Regions from separate parts of the Paenibacillus sp. NPDC058898 genome, predicted to be linked through region 4. Evidence: riboswitches for the same ligand, from Rfam matches in the RefSeq annotation. Region 4 holds a riboswitch; each other region holds the start of a gene.

Region 1 (3,999 bases), on a different contig from region 4:
TATTTGGGCGCCAGCCTCAGCTTCTGCATCAGGCTGTAGAATAAATCCACCGAGGACGTTGTCGTAACGAGCAGCAGTCCCTCCGAAGCAAAGGCAATTCCTTTAAAGCCCAAATGCAGCCCCCGGTAGAAGCTTTCTTCCGATACCCGGAACAATCCCCACTCCCACCAGATCGTCTCCCCCTTACCGAACAGCATCATGGAAGAGGCGGACGATATGAAGGCAAGCAGAAACGGAATAAAGAACAACAGCATTTTCCACGGCTTCACCCCGCTGAGCACCACCAGACAGACCATAAAGATAAGCGCCTGATACAAAACAAAATCAAGATCATGGGTTAACACTGTCATGAAAAACAGCGCACAGATCAGTCCCAGCTTCACCACCGGATTCGCCCGGTGCAGCCAAGTGATCCGCACGGGGTTCCATATATTCATGCGTTCACCCCCGTGAGGCGATGATCGGCCGCGGCTAAGGTGCCCCGAGGATCGGCAGCGCCGTTTACTCGCTTAGCCGCCTGCTCGGATGCAATCCCGCCAGACCAGCGCGGGGAAGGCATGCTCGAGGTCAGCCGTCCCTCCCGGATTTCCCATATATGCGTGGCAACCCGCTGCGCGATCTCCATTTCATGCGTCACCATGAGAATGGCGGTTCCCGCGCGGCGCAGCTGCTCGCACATCTCCAGAATCGCGAACGTATTCCGCGCATCCTGTCCGAAGGTTGGCTCATCCAGGAGAAGGACGGACGGCTGTCTTGCCATGGCCGTAGCCACGCTCAAGCGGCGCTTTTGGCCTGTCGACAGCTGGTACGGATGCCTGGCCTCCATGCCCTTCAGTCCAAAGCGTTCAAGACAGCGGTCGGCCTGCGCCCTTGCTTCCTCCGGCGGCACATGATCCACCAGCAGCGAGTAAACCACCTCATCACCGATGCGCTCCGTCAGGAATTGAAGCTCCGGATTCTGAAACACGAATCCGATTTGACGCAGCTGCTGCTCTCTCTTCTTTCGCACATTCCGGCGCTTGCCCTGAATGACCTCTTCCCCGCAAAGCACATAGGTCCCTTCGGAGCGCAGCAGCCCCATCAAACTGAGCAGCAGCGAGCTTTTGCCTGCTCCGTTGGGTCCTACCACCGCAATGAATTGTCCCGGAACCACCTCCGCAGAAGGGAGAGCGATAACGGGTTTATCCCATCGGAGCCCTCTGAAATCCGCCAGTTGAATGACAGGCTCCACACGCTGAGCGTACGTCGGAGCAGCCTCATGTACAATATTACCCGACTCGTCGCCAAACACGTCGACCAGAGCAAACAACTCTCTGCCCGCCCGGGTCTGCGCGTAATCCTCCCATACGCCGGGATACCAGATGCCATACGCCTGAAGCTCGCACGCATATTCGGCGAATATCGCTCCCGGCGGACCATCGCCCAGAATGGCGCCATCCGGGGTGAACAGCACCACGCGGTCCACGTATTGAGCCATTTCTTCAATCCGGTGCTCCACGATGATCAGCGTACGCCCTTTTGAAACAGCCTTCACCGCGGACCAGATTTGCTCCCTGCCTTCCGGGTCGAGCAGCGCAGACGGCTCGTCAAGGAACAGCACTTCCGGCTCCAGCAGCAGAGCCGATGCCAGCGCAAGTCGTTGCTTCATGCCTTGGGACAAATGCCCGATCGGCATATGGAGCTCCTCAAGATCAAGCCCCACCTCGCGCAGGGCCGCCTGCATCCGCTCCTTCATCTTGTCGCGGGGGACACTTAGATTTTCCAGTACGAAAGCCAGCTCTTCATCCACGTACGGCATACAGAACTGGGTATCCGGATCTTGAAATACATAACCCCAAGAGCGTGGAATCAGCTGGGCCCCGCATTTCATCGGCACCTCCGTCGCGTGGGGAATCATCCCGCTAAGCACCTGCAGCAGCGTGGATTTGCCACAGCCGCTCGGACCGAGCAGCAGCACCTTCTCCCCGCGGACAGCCGAGAAGGAGAGGTCTTTGAACATCAATTGCTCCTCGCCCGGATACTTCAGGCGCAATTCCTCCACATACACGGCCGGTTCCGGAAGCATCTCAGCAGAATGAGCCGAAACCGGGCTAACCGTGGCATTAGACATGGCGCGGATCATCCAGTGCTTCGTAATCCTTCTTCGACGCAGGACGGAGCAGGGATGTCACGCCCGTACGGTCAAGCGCTTTAGCCAGCAGGAGCATAAGGAGGCCAGCAATGACGGCGCCGCTAAGTACCCGCATACCGTATTTGGCCAGGAACATCCACGTCTGCAGGTCATCCGTATAGCTGTAATAGAAGTCCATGATCATCGAGCCGATGGCTGCGCCGGCACCGGCAATCGCCAGCGTCCACGCCGAGGTGCTCCGATAACGGAACGCCGCGAATACCAATTCAGCCCCCAGTCCTTGAATGAGGCCATACAGCAGTAGGGTCAATCCCCAGCCGCTGCCAAACAGCACTTCTACGTGGGCCGCCGCCACTTCCGCGATAATGGCCACTCCCGGCTTCCGGATCAACAAGTAAGCAAGCGTGGCTGCAGCGAACCACATGCCGTATAACAACTCATCCGCTTCAAAGAACAGCGGTTTTAATAGATTGTAAACCGAGCCCCAGAAGTGATAAATGACGCCAAGCACCAGTGATACCAGTACCGTAACCAAAATATCGCTTAACCGCAGTCCTTTTCGGGGCTGAACCCCCAACTTCTCTTGCACAGACGTTCCCATAACAACACATTCCCCTCTCCACCTCTATTTTTGTGTAAACACAACAAAAAACCGTCTGGAAAAACGCGCAGACGGAAAAATAGGCCCTATGTAGGCAGGGTCGGATATTCTCTACGCTGGCATTACCCAGTTCAGATTAACGGTCAACAGCGGATAGCAGCTGCAATCTCAGCCTGATTCACTCAAGCCCCCGTATTCCTATTCGGTTTTATGTTAACTTTAAAATACACATTCACTCCGGAATAAGCAAGAACCTTTTTTCAAAAATGGCTATTTATTGATTTCCATCTCATTCTATGTCAATATCAGAGTGATTGGCTTTTCCACCAACGTTTATTGCTGACACCTATGCACAAAGGAGAATGACATGGCTAAACAATTGCTGCGTCTGATGACTGAGCTGTCTTCCCGCAAGTGGCTGTCCCGAATCATGGGGCATTGTTCCCACAGCCGGCTGAGCCGTCATCTAATACCTGCATTCATACGAATTTATCAAATTCCGGCGCACGAAGCGGAGAAAGAAATCAACGAATACCGCTCACTGAACGAGTTCTTTTCCCGCCGGTTAAAAATAGGCCTTCGCGCCATAGATGACACCGCCGACGCCATGGTAAGCCCAGTCGATGCCACAATTTCGGCAATGGGCGTCGTCAACGCCGGTACCATTCTGAGCGTTAAGGGACAGGATTATACCTTGAGCGAGCTGCTCGCGAAATCACCGAGAATGGAAAACTACATCCACGGTTATGCATTTGTATTGTATTTAAGCCCGACCGACTATCATCGCATTCATTCCCCGGTAACCGGTGTTCAGGCGGAAAGCGAGCATTTGAAGGGACGCGTTTACCCCGTGAACGATTTTGCGATGACCCATATCCGGAATGTGCTCAGCCGCAATGAGCGCCTCATTACCTATATTGCGCATGAGTTCGGCGAAGTTGCCGTCGTGAAGGTCGGAGCCATGAACGTAAGCAGCATCCGTTATGCTGACGAGAACGTGAAGAAATACGAAATCGGCGATGAACTCGCGTACTTTGAATTCGGCTCTACAGTTGTACTTTTGACGGAGAACGGCACGTTTACCCCTCGCGGTGACCTGGAACCCGGCTCCAAGGTGAAGATGGGAGAACTGCTAGGTTTGCTTCACCCGTCCCCAGCCAGAAAAGGGTGATTCCATCTACCTTACCAAACATCGCATGACAAGTTAAGGCCATAAATCTTTGGCTGCATGAATGATTAACGCCAGCCCAGCATCCGATAAATGATC
Region 2 (3,999 bases), on a different contig from region 4:
ATTTTGAATATGATTTCTTTGCATTTTATGGATTTTATATCGAAGTTATGACCTATTTTAAGAGAAATGCGCAAGATTCGTGCAATGATTGCGCCAAATTCTACAAAAATCGACTTATATTGCTTTTAACAACCTATTGTCGATACTACGGTCATACATTCATCTACTCACCTTTTGATCCAAAAGCTGCAGCAGCATCGTCCGCTCTACATCAAAATGCCAGGGGGCGTTCCGTTCCTTCGCCGCATACATCGCTGCATCCGCTCGACCAATCAGCTCCTGGTCATTTCTGGCATGATCTGGATAAACCGCAATACCGATACTCGGCGTGGTTCGGACCTCATGCCCTTCCAGCTCGTACGGCTCACTAAGCATCGTCCAGATCTCCTCCGCCATCCAGATCAGCTCCTGATCATCGCCGGCCGGATGGATCATGACCGTGAATTCGTCTCCTCCTAAACGGGAAACCAAAACTCCCTTGGATTCGAGTGATTGAAGCCGGTCTGCAACCTTTCGTATCAACAAATCGCCGGCACGGTGGCCGTATCGGTCATTGACTCGTTTGAAACGGTTCATATCCATATACAGCAAGCCTACACGGGAACCTGTGCGGTCCGCCTCCTTCAGCGAACTTGACAGCCTTGCATTAAAATAACGACGATTATACAGCCCCGTAAGATCATCGCGATGTGCCAGGGATTCACTCTGCATCAGACTTTCATGCAGTCGATCCAACAAGCGGTCGTTCTCGAACTGGATCAAAATCTGCCTGAATAGGATCAGGATAACGCACAGGGAAAGGCCGGTAAACAGTCCAGTCCACCCTCCAAAATGCTGCGCCATAAGGGCAAACATCCCGCCGAGCACGCTGTAGGGAAGCAGGTACCTTACGATCAGGTTTCCGGTTGAACGAGGCTCCCGCTCGCCAACAGATGGATTACGGGTATCAGGAGCGGACTGTCCGCCTGCGAAACTAATGAAAAATACCGATAACGTATAGAGTGGATACAGGTAAGAGCGAACCTCGATATCCAAAAGATCAACGAGATAGATGTACAGAACATCTCCGGCCATAAATGTACTTCCGCCAAGACATAACAGGATGGCCGCCCATTTCCTTAACTGTCCGGTATTAAAATACAACACCATTGTAAAAAAAATAAGTACCATTGCGCACAGTGGATACAGCATGTCCACCCAAAGGTTTCCCCATACTGTCTCATGGGCCAGACCCTGAAGCTCAGGCTTGATGAAATATTCCCATCCTACCGTCATGACCGCTATGCCAACAATCACGATATCCAGCATAAACCGCAGCCCCCGAAACGAACCCTGAACATGCCGGAATAAATAAATGAGAGAACTTGCGAACAGGATAAGTTCGATCCCCCAGAACAAATGGGTTAGAACTGACAGGAAAGCGCTCTCTTTTCCAAACCAGATATTGCATGCGTGGAGGGTTCGGGCCACTGCCTCCCCCATCAATCCGAGACTCGCAATAAGCCAAAACCTGCGAAGATGAACCTCAAAACGCCGACGGATCCGCATTAAATAAACGGAAGCGGCTGCAGGAGAAATAATGACTAGTACACGCTGAAGCGATAAAGCATCAGGCATCCACAGAGCGATCATTATCTGAATGAATGCATATATTATGGCGAGTCGAATCCACAGATGATCTGCTGGAGTTGGACTCATAAGCATTCCTCCTCGGCCAAAAGGTAAGCTGGTTCACTTTAAATGTGTTAGGTCTTTTGAATTAACATTTCTATTTCTCATGATACTTTTTGCCCACCCAAAAGTAAAGATGAGGAAATGAAAGAAAAATCATCTTATTCGCCTGTGCACGAACAACATAACACCCACTTGACGTATAGGAATTATATGATAATATTTCAGTCATATCTTATATGAATCGGAAAGGGTGTTGCACCATGTCACAGAAACGATTGGATCATGTTGGTATTGTTGTCCGGGACCTTGAAGCTACAATCGCCTTCTATACATCCGTAGTCGGACTTGAGCTGAAGGACCGCCTGACCCATACTAATGGCGTCATCCAGCTGGCGTTCCTAGGATTTAACGGCAGCAACGAGACGGAAGTCGAGCTTATTCAGGGATACAGCGACACGCTGCCTTCGGAAGGAACGGTACATCATTTTGCAGTCAGCACGGATAACATTGAAGAGGAATATGCCCGTGTGCAGGGACTTGACGTTCCTCACTTGGACGAGGAAATCGTGACGCTTCCGAACGGGTACCGCTATTTCTTCGTGCACGGTCCCGAAGGAGAATGGATTGAGTTCTTCCAGCGCTAACCTCTGCGTAGAAGCCGTATTCAAATACTTTATCTTGTGAAAGGTTCATAGCATCAATTAATTCTCCCATTGCATTAGTGTTCTAACAAAGACCTGTCACGTTCGCGCCTCTTCGAACTAGACAGGTCTGCTGTGTTAGGACTATAATAGCGGATGTAATGATCGAAACTTCATAAATACCGGGGGAGCTGGAATTTGGCCGGCTGAGAGTGTATCCGATATGATACTGACCCTTACACCTGATCTGGGTAATGCCAGCGTAGGAAGCCCATGTTTGCGGCAGCTTTTATTTGCCGTGGTATACACTTACGCCGTCATGCGTCCTGATATCATCAGGGCGTTTTTTTTGTGGAGTTGCGAGGTAATAGAAAGAGAACTTAAAGGAGAGAAGAAACGATGAAGAAGGGAAGATGGATTCCGCTGCTTCTCGCTTGCGTCCTGCTGATGGTTGCGTCCGGATGCGCTACAAGCGGAGAGAACAAAAAGATAGGCGCCGCAGGTGAGGACAGTCAGACTCCCGGGAAGCTCCGTGACGTACAACTGATGCTCGATTGGTCCGCCAATACGAATCACACCGGCCTGTATGCAGCGAAGGAGCTTGGGTATTATGAGGAAGAAGGGCTTAATGTCCAGATCGTCCAGCCGGGAGCAGGCGGAACGGATACGCTGGTCGCATCCGGAAACGTGCCGTTCGGTATCAGCTATCAGGAAGGCGTAACGCTGGCCAGAACCCAAGGATTGCCGCTCGTTTCTATTGCAGCGATCATTCAGCATAATACATCCGGCTTTGCGGCTCCCAAGGATAAAGGCATCTTGAAGGCAGGCGATTTTGAAGGGAAATCCTATGGCGGCTGGGGCTCGCCTGTGGAGGAAGCGGTTATGAAGTCCATCATGGAGATCGATGGTGCCGATGTCAGCAAGGTGAATATGGTCAATATGGGCGATGCCGATTATTTTACGGCCGTCAAACGCGACATTGATTTTGCCTGGATCTTCTATGCTTGGACGGGTATTGAAGCCGAGCTTCGCAATGAGCCGCTTGACATGATTTATGTGAAGGACTACTCCAAGCAGCTTGATTATTACACACCGGTGATCGTAACGAACGAGAAGCAGATCCAGGAAGACCCTGAGCTTGTCAAAGCGTTCATGCGGGCGACTTCAAAAGGATACGACTATGCGATTCAACATCCCGAAGATGCGGCAGCCCTGCTGACGAAGGCTGTTCCCGACCTGGATGCCGAACTGGTTCTAGCCAGCCAGAAATGGCTGAGCCCCCGTTATCAGGATGATGCATCCCGCTGGGGCGAACAGAAAGCCGAAGTATGGTCGGGGTACGCAGACTGGATGTTTGAGCGCAAGCTGCTGGAGAAGGAACTTGACGCTGACAGCGCATTTACCAATGAATTTTTACCGGAGAAGCCATAAGGTTATTTCTATATAAAAGAAGAGAGACGGCCTTTGCAGCAGGCCGCCTCTCTTCCATTACAATACAGCTTGCACGAAAGGATGAGTTTATATGGCGAATACTCTCTTGAGCATTCAAGTAATACCGAGAACGCCAAACGGGACCGACAGCATCCCTTATGTAGATGAAGCGATCAAGGTTATTCAGGAATCAGACGTGAAATACGAGGTTCATGCACTCGAAACGACCATGGAAGGAGAGCTCTCCGAGCTG
Region 3 (3,999 bases), on a different contig from region 4:
ATGCCGTAACCAGCGCCACGATGACCAATCCCAGATTCACAACTCTCCGGTAGTGAAGACCCAGGTTGGTTGCAAACTCCTCTCCCATTCCGGCCACCGTAAACTTGTTGGCGAACAGATACGCCAGAATCAAAAGCGGGATACTAATATAGAGCATTTCATACTGGCCCTTCATGATCATGGAAAAATCACCCTGAAGCCATGCGGACATATTCTGAATAAGATCATATTTGTATGCAAAGAAGGTGGCGATCGAACTCACGATATTACCAAACATCAGCCCTACGAGCGGGATGAAGATCGCATCCTTGAACTTAATCCGATCCAGTATCTTCATGAAGATAAAGGTTCCTGCCAGAGCGAATACAAATGCCACGAGCATTTTGATAAGCGGACCGCTTGTCGTGAAGACGAGCATGGCTACCAAAATCCCCAGTCTGGCAGAGTCCATCGTACCTGCCGTGGTCGGCGATACGAACTTATTGCGGCTGAGCTGCTGCATGATCAATCCGCAGATACTCATGCTGACACCCGCCAATATAAGACTGACAAGCCTAGGAATCCGGCTTACAAGCATAATATGCTGTTGTTGTTCTGTCATCGAGAACAGTTGCAGTGGCGAGATATCTTTAACTCCAATAAATAATGAGATTATCGAGAGTACCACAACGGCTGCAAATAAGTATCTAATCTTCATGTCTCTTCCTTCTATGCGTATGTCTCTAAAATATCCGGGATCTCGCAATTTCCAACGCCATTCTCATTGAGATTGATTATCAATCGCGCTCTGATATGCATTATATCATCCTCATTCTGGCTCGACAAGGGTAATTGAGAATCAAAATCAATTAATTTGTTCATACTTGTATATTTTGTTCATGAATTGTTCATAATATGAAGTTTCGAGAAGACATAGCTAATATCCTCAGGTAGGAAGCACTCCTTTCGTTTAAACCTCCATATAATGAAGCTTCTCAAAAAGCCAAACGGATTCAATTCATATTTAATAGATAAGGGAAATTATATTTAATCAAAAGTCGTTGACAATTACTCTAAGTTATATTAATATACTAACATAAATATTATTCCTAACTAAACGTAAGTTAATATGGAATGATAATTAAAAATATTGCTAAATAAGCAACATGCATATTTGCTTGAAGTAAAGGACATCTTCTTATCAGGCGTATGCAAATTCGATTACACCAGGAGGAATTTTTTCAATGTCTAAAGATTTTTCAACTGCACTCAAAAGTCGCCGTTCTTATTATGGGATTAGCAAAGAATCCGTTATCTCGGACGAGCGTATTCAGGAAATCGTAAACGAAGCGGTTAAGTATACCCCGTCTTCTTTCAACTCTCAAAGTGCACGCGTCGTTGTATTGCTTGGCGAACAGCATGATAAACTGTGGAATATCACGGAAGGCATCCTGAAGGAAGTCGTTGGCGATGAAGAAGCATTCAAATCCACTGCCGACAAAATGGGCGCATTCCGCGCTGGTTACGGTACGGTATTGTTCTTCGAGGACAACAACGTCATTGCCGGGCTGCAACAAAACTTTGCCGCTTATGCCGACAACTTCCCGATATGGTCCAACCAATCCAACGGCATGCTGCAATTTGTAGTATGGACATCCCTTGAAGCAGAAGGTCTGGGTGCATCCCTGCAGCACTACAACCCGCTGATCGACGAAAAAGTAAAATCCGAATGGAACATCCCGGAAAGCTGGAAGCTGCTTGCTCAAATGCCTTTCGGTAAGCCGGTTGCTGAACCAGGCGAAAAAGAATTTGCACCGCTTGAAGATCGCGTAAAAGTATACAACTAATTAAATAGATGAAAAAAGGCCGCCTCCCTAAGTTCCCGCAACTTGGATAGGCGGTCCTTTTATAATGGGCAAAGATTGAAAAACCGATCACTAAGCGATACAATTAGTCAAGTAAGAACCCTCGAACTTCTAAGATAACAGAAGCTCCGGGCAAACTTGCGATAACCAACTACATAGGATGTTGGCTGTACTAGGGGTGCCATGTGCTGAGAGACGGCGGTTTGCCGTTAACCCTTAACACCCGATCTAGGTCATACTAGCGTGGGGAAGTGTAGCATTTATGTTTATTTCTTTTCGTAGGCATAACTGCACTTTCTTCACGGGGTGCGGTTTTTTTTGCGTGGACTTATATCATGGGGAGGAAATAACAATGAATGAGCTTGTATGCGGAACCAGTCGGATCGTCGGGTGCCGGTTCTCGGTATTTCCCATGACGGACCGGTTTGTAGAGGTCATCATGGGCGCACTACGTTCCGTGGATACAGGGAAGGTATGGATTCAGACAGATGATGTGAGCACCTGTATTCGTGGACGTGCAGAGCATGTCTTTGATGTGACAAGGGCGATATTCGCCTATGCTGCAGCGAGTGGCGTGCATACCGTTTTTAATGGTACATATTCCATCGGTTGCCCCGGAGATACGGACGCCGATGTATATATGACCGAGGATTCGACTCTCTTAAACAACGACATCGGGGAACATGCCGATATTGAGACTGCCTGCCAATTCGCTCTTTACCCCATGGGGACCGATGACTACATGGATGTCATCTACAGTGAAGTTAATCGTACGAAGGCAGCCGGGACATTCGCCGGAAGCGTTCATTACGCCAGCCGATTAGATGGGTCACTGGCCCAGGTGTTTGGATCCCTTGAAGAGGCGTTTTTACATGCGATTCAATCCGACAGCAGCCATTTGGTCATGACTGCGGTTGTGTCCGCACACAGCCCTTCGGTCAAAGCCGCATCGAATTGAGCTTTATTGAGGCAGACAAAAGCCCGGCAATCGCCGGGCTTCTGTCACTACTGCCAAGAATCTTGACGGTTTAAACCCAAGCACTCAAGATAATTACGAGCAGGATAAAGAGAACCAAAATAATTCCTACTGAATTGTTCCATCCACCGCCGCCATATACTCCGCTCATGAAGATCCCCTCCTGGATTTAAAGAATGACGTGATGTAATCACACTTTTATAGTATTTCCCGTCTCGTGCTAGTGTCACGGCTAATGTACCCCTCTTTTTATATTGGCAAGGATATTCTATTCCTCATAACCAATGAGAAGCTTGCCTCCGTACGGATGGAGCATTTCCTCGGTGAATGCCATAAGAACTGAAGGATCATCCTGGCGATACATCGCCGTGAGCGCTGCTTCAAATCGTTCTCCCAAGATCGAGTCATAGCGGTTGAACAGACGGAACAGTGTTTTCCCTTCACCCGTCCACTCCCGGTTCACCCTAAGTACAAAATCACAGAGAATCGCCGCTATTTTGTGCACCGTAAACCACTTTTCGGCATCCCTTCGGGGACTCTGCAAATCCAGCAGGTACTCGGTTAGCATATAACGGTATTCGTTAATGTCGGTTAGCATCAAGGGCATGGGTCCGTAATTCAAGTCGCTTCGGGCTTCCGCCTGCACCTCTTCCCCCTCAGGCAGCGCGTGCAGCACCGTCCCTTCTACGACCATCCGCTGCAATGAAGGATTCGCCGCGCTCACTCCCTCATCGAAATATTCGCGATAGGAGGATAAAGACAAAATAAATATTTCCGCGATCCACCCATGTGCCTCTATCGTCTTCCTGCTGAAATCATGACCATCCCGTTCAATGACTATGATGTCCAAATCGGATTGTTCATTATGTTCACCTCTGCTCGCGCTGCCGCCAAGCACAGCAAGCAAACAGTCGGGATAATCGTATTGTATGATGCGTTCCGCTGCCTCTACCGGTTCCATCCTCATGACGTTTCCTCCAGTATAATTCTGATCCTCCCGAAAAAAGGGCTCAAAATATCTAATTCAGCTAAAACCCTAAACGTACCTGAATCATATGGTAAATAAATAAACGATTACCCTCATGTTGATGACAAGGAAGAAGGGATAGATGAGATGAACTATATTCATATGCTCTCCAAATTAGGTATGGGCAGTGCCCACCCGGGAGGATTCGAGGC
Region 4 (3,999 bases):
GTAGTAGCACCAATACCAGTAGTAGCACCAAGATCAGTAGTAGCCAAGATCAGCAGTAGCAACAAGAACAGTAGTAGCACCAAGACGGCAGGTAGCAACAAGATCAGTATTAGCACTCAGACCAGCAGTAGCGACAAGAGCACCTGTCAACGGACTCCAGATCCCTTATTTCTCAAATTGCCCCCGATTTTTAAATCTAACGGACACAGGATCCCTTATTACCACAATTACCGGCCCATTTGCCATCATATTCTATGAATAGCGTACCTGGTGTCCGATAACTATCCAAAATCACACCTACTCAGCCAAATAACGTATCCTCAATCCGTTACGCTCAAGGAGTAGCACGAAGTCCAGTAGATCATCAGTAGCCAAGATCAGCAGTAGCAACAAGGCCAGCGTTAGCACCAAGATTAGCAGTCGCACCAAGACTAGCAGTAGCACCAAGAACCAGTAGCACCAAGGACCAGTAAGCACCAAGACCAGCAGCAGCCTCAGCTATACACGCTGCGTTACCCCGGTTTCTACCTCTAAACCATAGCTACTCTGAGTTCCCGCCGGCCCCTACATCGATTATAATGCCAGCCATCCATGCATACCCCTGGACACCGAATATTCATCTGGGCCCTCCCTGTAATGACGCTTTTGCTTCGCTTCCACCTTTTTACGAAATCTTTACCACAATCTCCGCACCGGCAACATAGGTCATCGCTTTGATGTATTCCGGGTCTTGGGCACGCTGTTCCACTTCTTCCGGAGTGAGGTCCTCCATTCGTGTTTGTACCCACCATATGTTGCCGAACGGGTCCCGTACCCGTCCCACCTTGTCACCGAAGAACAAGCTCGTTGGCTCCGTCACCGAGACGGCTCCTGCGGCCAGCGCTTGCTGATACACATCTTCGCAATCCTCAACATATAGTCGGAGGTATGCCGGGCTATCCGGCCATTCCGGTTTAGCGTCAAACATCATGACGACGGCATCCCCGATTCGGACCTCGGCATGGCCGATGATACCATCACCAACATAGACGCGCGCTAACTCTTCAGCTCGAAAAGCCCGCTGCAGGAAATCGATCAGCGCTGCGGAGTTTCTTGAGATGATCCACGGCGTTACGGACGTGTAGCCTTGCGGAATGGGCTTAACGTCTTTCGGTTGGTTTGGTTGGTTCGTCATAAATACGCTCGCTCCTTTAAACTTCATTTATTTGCATAACGCTTATGTACTCATTATGTTGGGGAATACATGACAGCCGAGCGTCAGTGTTCCCGTAACAAGTTTTGGCCGCCGGCGTTTTTTGCGAATGACCTCCGCCACCGTACATCATCCTAATCCCCACTCATGGGAAAGCTTCGAGCGTGGGGCTCCGCCCACGAACAGTTAACATTTGACAGCATCCATAAACCTATGTACAGTATTAGACAAAAGAATAGGAAGTCCACTAGGGGAGCCGTTGGCGGCTGAGACAAGAGCGTATCTTGGACCCTTTGAACCTGATCTAGTTCGTACTAGCGTAGGAAAGTGGAGCCTTCGTATATGAGGTCTCGGTGCGTGTTTTGGCGCACTGGGGCTTGTTGACGAAGCCGCTCCAGTTTTCGGGGGCGGCTTTTTAGCGTTGTCTGAAAAGTCGTGTCTTACGGACTTCCTGCTCTTCAATATGTTGGAGGTGGGGACAAAAATGAGTTTCACGCAAGCGCTCCGTCAGCACGCGGGAGATATTTTTCAAGCAATCTTTGATCATCCCTTTGTAAAAGGCATTGCCGAGGGGAACCTGGCGCGAGAACAGCTGATTCACTATGTGAAGCAGGATTTTGAGTATTTGAACGCCTACATGCGGATTTACGGTATCGCCATATCCAAATCGACCAGCAGGGAAGAGACCGCCACCTTTAACGAACAGATATCATTCATCTTGCACAGCGAGGTGCACCCGCATCAGAATTTGTGCGCAGCCGCCGGGGTGACCTACGAAGAGCTTCAAGGGTATCCGCTGGCTCCGTCCGCGCATCATTATATCCGACATATGCTGACGGTGGCGCATGAGGGTAGTCTGGGCGAGATTATGGCCGTATTGCTGCCTTGCCCATGGACGTATCTGGAGATTGGCCGCAAGCTGCTGGATGAAGTGAAGCCGGATGCATCCCATCCGTTCTATGACTGGATTTATTTCTACGGCAACCGTGGGGAAGACGCGACAGCCAAGTTCTGCAACCGTGTCGATGAATGGGCAGAGCGCGCGACGGCAGCCGAGCGGGAACGGATGAGGGAGCATTTCATGCTGAGCTGCCAGCTGGAGTATATGTTTTGGGACATGGCTTACAAGCAGGAGGAATGGCCGGTGCCGCTGCAGGCTGCGGTGCTATAAGGAGTCATAACAAGGACATAAATTCCAATTTAGATAAGAGAGGCGATTCATATGCATGCATGGGAAAAAGAGGTTTCGGCGCTTTTAACGAAGGTACAGCAGACGAGCCCCCTCGTTCACAATATGACGAACGTGGTGGTGACGAATTTTACGGCTAACGGCTTGTACGCGCTGGGCGCGTCGCCGGTCATGGCTTACGCGCCGGAGGAAGTGGCGGATATGGCCGCCATCGCGGGCGCGCTCGTATTGAACATCGGCACGCTGAACCGCGAGCTGGTGGATGCGATGATAATAGCGGGGCAATCGGCCAATGCACATGGCGTCCCGGTCCTGCTGGATCCGGTCGGTGCGGGAGCGACCCGTTTTCGGACGGAGTCGGCCTTGCGGATTCTGAGCGAGGTGAAGGTTTCGCTCGTACGCGGAAACGCGGCTGAAGTCGCTCATCTTATCGGAGAGGCCCGCGAGATCAAAGGCGTAGACGCAGGCAATAGCGCAGGCAGTCATCATGCCGAGTTGGCCGTGCGGGCTGCGCGCGAGTTAGGCACGATCGTGGCCATTACCGGTGAAGAGGACGTGATTACCGATGGAACGGAAGTGCGCATCATTACCGGAGGGGATGCGCTGCTTACGAAGGTGACCGGCGCAGGCTGCCTGCTGACCTCGGTGCTGGGAGCCTTTGCCGCGGTGGAAGCGAACCTGCTGCTTGCAGGTACGGCGGGTCTGGCCTTCTACGGGGCCGCGGCGGCGAAAGCTGCGGAGCGCACGGCAGACCAGGGACCAGGAAGCTTCCAAGTCGCTTTCCTGGATGAGCTGGCCAAGCTTCATCCAGGTTCGCTGGAGGGATATGCGGCTGTCCGGGAAGCGGGAACGGCCTTCCCTGGTGGCGCACGATGAGCAAGACTCGCGTGCCCCGGGCACTGACGATTGCCGGGTCCGACAGCGGCGGCGGCGCCGGCATTCAGGCCGATCTGAAAACCTTCCAGGAGCTCGGTGTATACGGCATGTCGGCGATTACCGCGATCACGGTGCAGAATACCTTGGGGGTTCACGGCGTATATCCGCTTCCCCCAGAGGCAGCAGCCGAGCAGATGGAAGCGGTTGGCTCGGACCTCGGAGTAGATGCATTGAAGACAGGCATGCTGTTCAATGCAGAGATCATTCGCCTGGTGGCTGACCGGATTCGGGCATTCGGCTGGGGGAAGGTCGTTGTCGATCCCGTGATGATTGCCAAGGGCGGAGCGGAGCTGCTGCAAAGCGAAGCGGTGCAGGCTTTAAGAGAAGACTTGCTGCCGCTGGCGTTGATCGTCACCCCCAATATACCGGAGGCCGAAGTATTGGCGGGGATGCGTATCCGCACGATGGAAGATCGGAAGGAAGCGGCGAGACGTATTCATGGTCTGGGGCCCAAGATCGTTGTGATCAAAGGCGGCCATGACGAGGGAATGCCGGGCGTCGCCGGTGAAGGTTCGGATCACCAAAGAGACAGAGGAGCAGATATAGCGGCGGATACGCAGCAGGAAGCGTTGCCGCAGTCCGAAAGTACGTATGGCCAAACGAGAACTGCCATTCCCGCCGGGGAGTTGCGTAGGCCCCGTCCTTCCATTTTCAAGGACGACGGTCCTCCGGGCAGTCCTCC

What was found. A riboswitch is a leader RNA that binds a small molecule or an ion and turns the genes downstream of it on or off. The one in region 4 is predicted to bind thiamine pyrophosphate.
Region 1: linked by a shared signal. The riboswitch ahead of ACOZB4_RS25070 (ECF transporter S component) and the one ahead of tenA (thiaminase II) in region 4 are both predicted to bind thiamine pyrophosphate.
Region 2: linked by a shared signal. The riboswitch ahead of ACOZB4_RS26100 (ABC transporter substrate-binding protein) and the one ahead of tenA (thiaminase II) in region 4 are both predicted to bind thiamine pyrophosphate.
Region 3: linked by a shared signal. The riboswitch ahead of ACOZB4_RS11500 (YkoF family thiamine/hydroxymethylpyrimidine-binding protein) and the one ahead of tenA (thiaminase II) in region 4 are both predicted to bind thiamine pyrophosphate.

The regions. Positions count from the first base shown of each region.
Region 1 is NZ_JBMOSM010000011.1:98,017-102,015, forward strand. It holds gene ACOZB4_RS25060 (energy-coupling factor transporter transmembrane component T family protein) at 1-437, opposite strand, end outside; gene ACOZB4_RS25065 (ABC transporter ATP-binding protein) at 434-2,110, opposite strand; gene ACOZB4_RS25070 (ECF transporter S component) at 2,103-2,732, opposite strand; TPP riboswitch at 2,824-2,936, opposite strand; gene asd (archaetidylserine decarboxylase) at 3,100-3,903, shown strand; gene ACOZB4_RS25080 (SDR family oxidoreductase) at 3,969-3,999, opposite strand, start outside.
Region 2 is NZ_JBMOSM010000012.1:81,372-85,370, reverse strand. It holds gene ACOZB4_RS26110 (diguanylate cyclase domain-containing protein) at 160-1,698, opposite strand; gene ACOZB4_RS26105 (VOC family protein) at 1,935-2,318, shown strand; TPP riboswitch at 2,490-2,601, shown strand; gene ACOZB4_RS26100 (ABC transporter substrate-binding protein) at 2,715-3,746, shown strand; gene ACOZB4_RS26095 (MTH1187 family thiamine-binding protein) at 3,838-3,999, shown strand, end outside.
Region 3 is NZ_JBMOSM010000003.1:666,431-670,429, forward strand. It holds gene ACOZB4_RS11490 (ABC transporter permease) at 1-697, opposite strand, end outside; gene ACOZB4_RS11495 (nitroreductase family protein) at 1,224-1,826, shown strand; TPP riboswitch at 2,009-2,111, shown strand; gene ACOZB4_RS11500 (YkoF family thiamine/hydroxymethylpyrimidine-binding protein) at 2,197-2,802, shown strand; gene ACOZB4_RS11505 (sporulation protein YjcZ) at 2,873-2,971, opposite strand; gene ACOZB4_RS11510 (nucleotidyltransferase domain-containing protein) at 3,089-3,787, opposite strand; gene ACOZB4_RS11515 (class I SAM-dependent methyltransferase) at 3,935-3,999, shown strand, end outside.
Region 4 is NZ_JBMOSM010000006.1:333,900-337,898, forward strand. It holds gene ACOZB4_RS18775 (VOC family protein) at 665-1,174, opposite strand; TPP riboswitch at 1,432-1,535, shown strand; gene tenA (thiaminase II) at 1,677-2,363, shown strand; gene thiM (hydroxyethylthiazole kinase) at 2,415-3,257, shown strand; gene thiD (bifunctional hydroxymethylpyrimidine kinase/phosphomethylpyrimidine kinase) at 3,254-3,999, shown strand, end outside.